Rhizobium lentis: one gene and its partner. The protein of the gene in region 1 interacts with the protein of each later gene in a pairwise test. Links are inferred from orthologs where the notes say so. Each region holds a gene or a part of one and is shown on either strand. Other genes may lie near its edges.

Region 1 (3,272 bases):
CGGCAGCTTCCAGAGGGCCGCCATGTTGAAGCTCTCATAGACCTGGCCCTGGTTGGCCGCACCATCGCCGAAATAGGCGACGGCGACATTGCCGTTGCCGCGGTAGCGATTTGCAAAAGCAAGACCAGTCCCGAGCGAAACCTGGGCGCCGACGATGCCGTGACCGCCGTAGAAATGCTTCTCCTTCGAGAACATGTGCATCGAGCCGCCCTTCCCGTGGGAATAGCCGCTGCGACGCCCGGTCAGTTCCGCCATGACGCCGCGCGCTTCCATGCCGGTTGCCAGCATGTGGCCGTGGTCACGATAGGCGGTGATGACCTGGTCGCCTTCCTTCTGCGCCATCTGCATGCCGACGACGACAGCTTCTTGACCGATGTAGAGGTGGCAAAAGCCGCCGATGAAGCCCATGCCGTAAAGCTGACCGGCCTTCTCCTCGAAGCGGCGGATCAACAGCATCTCGCGATAGGCCTTGAGTTCCTCATCCCGATCGAAGTCGGCTACCGGGCCTCCGTTCGATGCTTTGGCTGCTGGTTTTGCTGCAGTTTTGCGGCTGGAAACGGTCGCGGTCTTTCGCGGCGCCATTCAACCCTCCCTATGGGTTTGTCGTTTCTCGGTGGCGCGTACCATAGGGAAGAAATATGACCACAGCAATGCCATAATTGCATGGCTCGTATTCAGCGCTAAGTCATTGGTAATACAGTAGAAATATCAATTAACCGAATTCCAGTTAATTGGAATAATGGTTGAAAACGACGATCTCGTCCGCGCGCGACATATTCAGCTGATACCGCGCCTTTTCGTCCAACATATCCTTGTCAAGCGAGCCGTCGCTGAGCAACGCCACCTGACTTTCCAGATGTTCGCGCTTCGCCTTCAACACCGCAAGCTCTTTCTCGCGCGCGACACGCTGACGCTCGAACGTCTCCGTCGCACGCAGGCCGTAATCGCCATGAATGCAATGATAACCGAAATAGGAAAGGAAGGCGACCGTCATAGCCGGAATGACGAAGCGGCCGAGCTTTCTCTTCTTATGATGCTTTGTCCACATACACGCATGCTCTTGAACGCATTACCAATTCGTCCAATCTAGCGCGCAGAGATTAACCGTTCGTTGACCGTAAAATGAAGCAACAAAAAACCCGCGCCGGCAAGGCGCGGGTCAATTCACTCAAGATCAGACCGATCAGCCTTTGATGATCGAGCGGCCGGCATACTGGGCCTGGGGGCCGAGGCCTTCTTCGATGCGGATCAGCTGATTGTACTTGGCAAGACGGTCGGAACGCGAGAGCGAGCCGGTCTTGATCTGGCCGCAGTTAGTGGCGACCGCGAGATCGGCGATCGTCGAATCTTCCGTTTCACCGGAGCGGTGCGACATGACTGCCGTGTAGGCAGCCTTGTGCGCCGTGTTCACGGCGTCGAGCGTTTCCGTCAGCGAGCCGATCTGGTTGACCTTGACGAGGATCGAGTTGGCAACGCCCATGCGGATGCCGTCGCGAAGACGGGCGGAGTTGGTGACGAAGAGATCATCGCCGACCAGCTGGGTCGTCTTGCCGATCAGATCGGTCAGCGTCTTCCAGCCGTCCCAGTCGTCTTCGGCCATGCCGTCCTCGATCGAGATGATCGGATACTTGGCGGTGAGTTCGGCCAGATATTCGGCCATGGCGCCCGATTCGAGCGTGCGGCCTTCACCTTCGAGAACGTATTTGCCGTCCTTGAAGAATTCCGTCGAGGCGCAGTCGAGGCCGAGGTAGATGTCCTCGCCCGGCTTGTAGCCGGCTTTCTCGACCGATTTGACGATAAAGTCGAGGGCTTCCGAAGCGCTCTTCAGGCCCGGCGCAAAACCACCTTCGTCGCCGACATTGGTGTTATGGCCCTGGGCCGCAAGTTCCTTGCGGAGCGTGTGGAAGACTTCCGAACCCATGCGCACGGCTTCGGCGATCGTATCAGCGCCAACCGGCAGGATCATGAATTCCTGGAAATCTATCGGATTGTCAGCATGAGCGCCGCCGTTGATGATGTTCATCATCGGTACCGGCAGGAGGCTCGCGGAAGCACCGCCGACATAACGGTAGAGCGGCAGGCCGGAGGCCTGGGCGGCAGCCTTGGCGACGGCGAGCGAAACGCCGAGAATGGCGTTGGCGCCGAGGCGCGACTTGTTCGGCGTGCCGTCGAGTTCGATCATGATGTTGTCGATCTGGATCTGGTTTTCGGCATCGATACCGCCGATCGCGTCGAAGATTTCAGTGTTGGCGGCCTCGACCGCCTTTTCGACGCCCTTGCCGAGATAGCGCTTGCCGCCGTCGCGCAGTTCGACCGCCTCATGCGCGCCGGTCGAGGCGCCCGAGGGAACGGCCGCGCGGCCCATGCTGCCGTCTTCGAGATAGACGTCGACTTCGACGGTGGGGTTGCCACGGCTATCGAGAATCTCGCGGGCGATGATATCGGTGATTGCAGTCATGGGTTCTTCCTGCTCAGTGGGTGATAAGTCGTTCGAAGCCTGTCATAATCGAAGGCGTGCAAATTACAATGCGGCAATTTCCAGCCTTGGAACGGGCGCTCCATCGTGGCCTAAACCACGATCATGTCAGCCTGTTGAACGTCAAGCCTTGGCGATTGCGTCGAAGGCAAGCAATTTCTCAAGCAATCGCGGCATGTCCTTGAGATAGACCATGTTCGGGCCATCGGACGGTGCGTTGTCGGGGTCCTGATGGGTTTCGAGGAAGACGCCGGCAATTCCCGTCGCCACCGCCGCGCGCGCCAGCGTCTCGACAAATTCGCGCTGGCCACCGGAGGAGTCGCCCTGCCCGCCCGGCTGGGCGACGGAATGGGTGGCATCGAAGATGACAGGCGCGCCCATCGCCGCCATGATCGGCAGCGAGCGCATGTCGGAGACCAGCGTATTGTAGCCGAAGGAGGCGCCGCGCTCGCACAGCAGTACATTCGGATTGCCGCTGGCATTCAGCTTCTTCAAAACGTTCTTCATGTCCCAGGGCGCCAGGAACTGTCCCTTCTTGACATTGACGACGCGCCCGGTCCTGGCGGCGGCGATGAGAAGGTCGGTCTGGCGGCAAAGGAAGGCAGGGATCTGCAGGACATCGACCACTTTTGCCACCTCGGCGCACTGCTCAGCCGTGTGGACGTCGGTCAGGACAGGAAGGCCGAATTCCTTCTTCAGGTCGGCGAAGATCTCCATGCCCTTTTCAAGGCCGATTCCGCGTTCGGCCGAGAGCGAGGTGCGGTTCGCCTTGTCGAAGGAACTCTTGTAGACGAGG
Region 2 (3,054 bases), 350 kb from region 1 along the record:
TGCGTTTGGCAAGATGATAGCTGCTAACGACAAGGCAGACGAGGCCGAGCGGCAGGAAGAGGCGGAGACCGATCACCAGAAACTGGTAGACGGCGCTGATGCTGGTGAAGACGAATTGGAAAGCCCAGGCGAGGCTGCCGAAGGGCGCGTGCCAGCGCGAATAGAAGATCCGGTATTCCATCGCAAAGAGAAAGGCGGTTATCAGGATCGTCGCGAGCGTCAGCGTCACGAAGAAGGCCGCGAACCGGGCTTCCGGCGGCCTGTTGAAAGCGAGGAAGCGAGCGACCGGCAAGGCGAATGGCCATGAGAGCAGGCCGCCGAGGAAATAGAGTGCGGCGACCTCGGCAAGGCGGCTCGTCTCCAGCCCATTGCGGAGGTAAAGGCCGAGCATGGCGGAGACAAGCATCTGTACGCCCCAGGCGAGGGCGCCGGCAATCAGATCAGGGTGGGGCGGCTTTGCCGCCCGAAAGCGCTCCATTCTCAGGGATGGACCGGAACGGCAATCCAGCGTCCGTTCCTCTCAGCATCGAAGGCAAGGACGAGGGCGATGTGAACCTGGTTTCCGGCTTCCGGCTGATAGACCACCGCGCCGCCGATCCTGTATTCGACGGAGCACGTCCGTTCCGCCGGAACAGCGGTTGCCTGCCGCGCCGCCTGGCGGTTTGGAGCGCCTTCCTTCTCGATCACCTGCAGGGAGAAGCCGATGACGCGCTTGTCGACTGCGGTGCACTCCTTTGGCGTCGACACCGGCAGTTCGCCGAGCGAAAGCGTGTAGGGGGCCTTCGGCGGACCGTCGGCCGCAAGCGTGGTGTAGCGGAGCGTCTTCGTGGGAGAACCGAGTTCAGTCGGCGGGTTGAAGGCGGCAATGAGGCCGGGATTGGTCAGGAGATCGTATTTGTCCATCTGGCTGCGCGCCGCCGTCAGGTTCTGTCGACGCGCCTTGGAAAGATTGGCATCCTTGTCAGTCAGTTCGGTGCGGAAAGGCGTGCCCTCGAGATACTGGCCGCTGTCGGTATCGATGAAGTAGGTCTCGGAATAGGGAGCTTTGTCACTCTCCTTGATGCCGAATTCCTGGAAGGCAAAGACCTTTCCGTCGGCGGAAAAGCCGATGGGCTGGATGCTGGCGATGTCGCCGGCCAGTGATATGCCCGGCAGGCCGGCAACTGCGGCAGCAAACATGCCGCCGATGATGAGCCTCTGTTTCATGTGCGTGCCCCCTCGGCTGCCTGACGCAGATCGGCGACGGTCTTGCGGTAGCTATCGATCGTGCCACCCTTGAAAATTGCCGAGCCGGCGACCAGCACGTTACCGCCGGCGCGCGCGATATCAGGCGCCGTCTCCACCGTGACGCCGCCGTCGACCTCGAGTTCGATCGGCCGGTCACCGATCAGTGATTTTGCAGCCGCGATCTTCGCCGCCATGGCCGGGATGAACTTCTGCCCGCCGAAGCCGGGATTGACCGACATGATCAGAATGAGGTCGACGTCGTCGAGCACGTTTTCGATCGCGCTGAGCGGTGTCGCCGGGTTGAGGGTCACGCCGACCTTCTTGCCGAGGTTGCGGATGGTCTGCAGCGAGCGGTGCAGATGCGGTCCGGCTTCGGCATGGACGGTGATGCGATCGCAGCCGGCCTTGGCGAAGGCCTCGAGATAATCGTCGACCGGCGAGATCATCAGATGGCAATCGAAGGTGGCTTCTGTATAGGCGCGCAAGGATTTGATGACATCGGGGCCGAAGGAGATATTCGGCACGAAATGCCCGTCCATCACATCGAGATGGATCCAGTCGGCGCCGGCGGCCGTGACGTTACGCACCTCCTCGCCGAGCCGGGCGAAATCCGCCGCGAGGATCGAAGGGGCAATGCGAATGGGCAGCGTCATCAGGTTCTCACTCCGTAGAAGGCGCCAGGACCGCGGCGCCCGAATTCAAGGCTTGCGGCACCGCTTATTGCGTTGGTGCGGCAGGTGGAAAAAGCCATTGCCCCGCCACTCGAGCAGGCGGTAGGGGTTTTGCGAAAGCTCGTGCGCGCCCGTGAAGGTGACGGGGCCGACCGGCGTCTGGAACGTCGTGCCGACAAGCGCCTCCGGCAGCGGTTTGCCGGCCGCGGCGGCGGCTTCGCCCGCCTGACCGGCAATCAGGGCCGCCGCCAGCGATGGCAGGACATAACCTTCAGGCTCGGTGCCTTTGGCGCGCAGTGCGTCGGCCGCGGCTGCACCCTCCGGCAGAAGGGCATATTCGGGCAAAGCGACGGCGCGCACGCCGGGCGTAAGCGGCAGCGGCTGGTTGGCGGCGCGCAGGGCGTCGCCGCCGAGGATCGACAGCGGAATGTTCTCCGTCCTGGCGTCGCGGGCGATCACCGCGATATCGTTGCGATCGCCGCCAACGAAGACCCTGGTGGCGCCGGCCCGTTTCAGCCGACGCACGAGGGCGATCTGCTGCTCCTGCCCCGGACGATAAGTGTCGTTGAAAACCGGCTTCAGGCCGTTCTGCTCCAGGGCGTTGCGCACCGCTTCCGTCAGTTCGCGGCCATGAATGGTGCCATCCTCGATCAGGGCGATCGGATCGGCGGCCCAATCTTTCAGGATCACTTCGATGATCTTTGCCGCCTCAGTGCCGTCGGCGGGCGCCAAACGGAAGAGCGGCCAGCCATTTTTCAGCGCATCCTCCATCAGGATGCGGGCGCGCACCGAGACAGTGATCGCGGGAATGCCGGCATCCTTCAGCTTCGGCAGCGCGCCTTCCAGCGTCTCACTGCAGAGAAAGCCGACGGCAATCTGGACCTTGGCATTGACAAGCGCGTCGGCGACCGCCGCGCCGCTATTGTCCTCGCAAGTCTCGTTGATGGCGACGAGGGTGTTTCCCGACTGCCGGATTTCGAAACCGGCGCCGGCGGCAATCTGGGCGCCGAGCAGGGCGAGCGGGCCGTTCTGGGGAGCCACGACGCCGATCGTCACGCCGGCAGCATGGCCTTGCGCCGCCGCTACCAGCAGCGTCAGGCAGGCTGCTATGCCACGCAGGTTGATCATGAAAGGCGGAGATCCCTAGCCATCGTCC

Evidence for each region.
Region 2: the proteins of eno (region 1) and rpe interact in binary tests that used the Escherichia coli proteins (3 or more experiments, as listed by UniProt). The link is inferred for Rhizobium lentis from one-to-one orthologs.

The regions. Positions count from the first base shown.
Region 1 is NZ_CP071454.1:3,916,373-3,919,644, reverse strand. The notes cover bases 322-3,272. They hold eno (phosphopyruvate hydratase), read right to left. Parts: upstream 2,459-3,272; coding sequence 1,184-2,458; downstream 322-1,183. Other genes in these bases: kdsA (3-deoxy-8-phosphooctulonate synthase), read right to left, coding at 2,600-3,272; J0663_RS19060 (FtsB family cell division protein), read right to left, coding at 728-1,048; pdhA (pyruvate dehydrogenase (acetyl-transferring) E1 component subunit alpha), read right to left, coding at 322-582. Outside these bases: more of pdhA, read right to left, coding at 1-321. UniProt on the Escherichia coli protein: Catalyzes the reversible conversion of 2-phosphoglycerate (2-PG) into phosphoenolpyruvate (PEP). It is essential for the degradation of carbohydrates via glycolysis.
Region 2 is NZ_CP071454.1:4,263,439-4,266,492, reverse strand. What follows is about bases 42-2,774. They hold rpe (ribulose-phosphate 3-epimerase), read right to left. Parts: upstream 1,881-2,774; coding sequence 1,203-1,880; downstream 42-1,202. Other genes in these bases: J0663_RS20870 (DUF2259 domain-containing protein), read right to left, coding at 481-1,206; J0663_RS20875 (hypothetical protein), read right to left, coding at 42-478. Outside these bases: more of J0663_RS20875, read right to left, coding at 1-41. UniProt on the Escherichia coli protein: Catalyzes the reversible epimerization of D-ribulose 5-phosphate to D-xylulose 5-phosphate.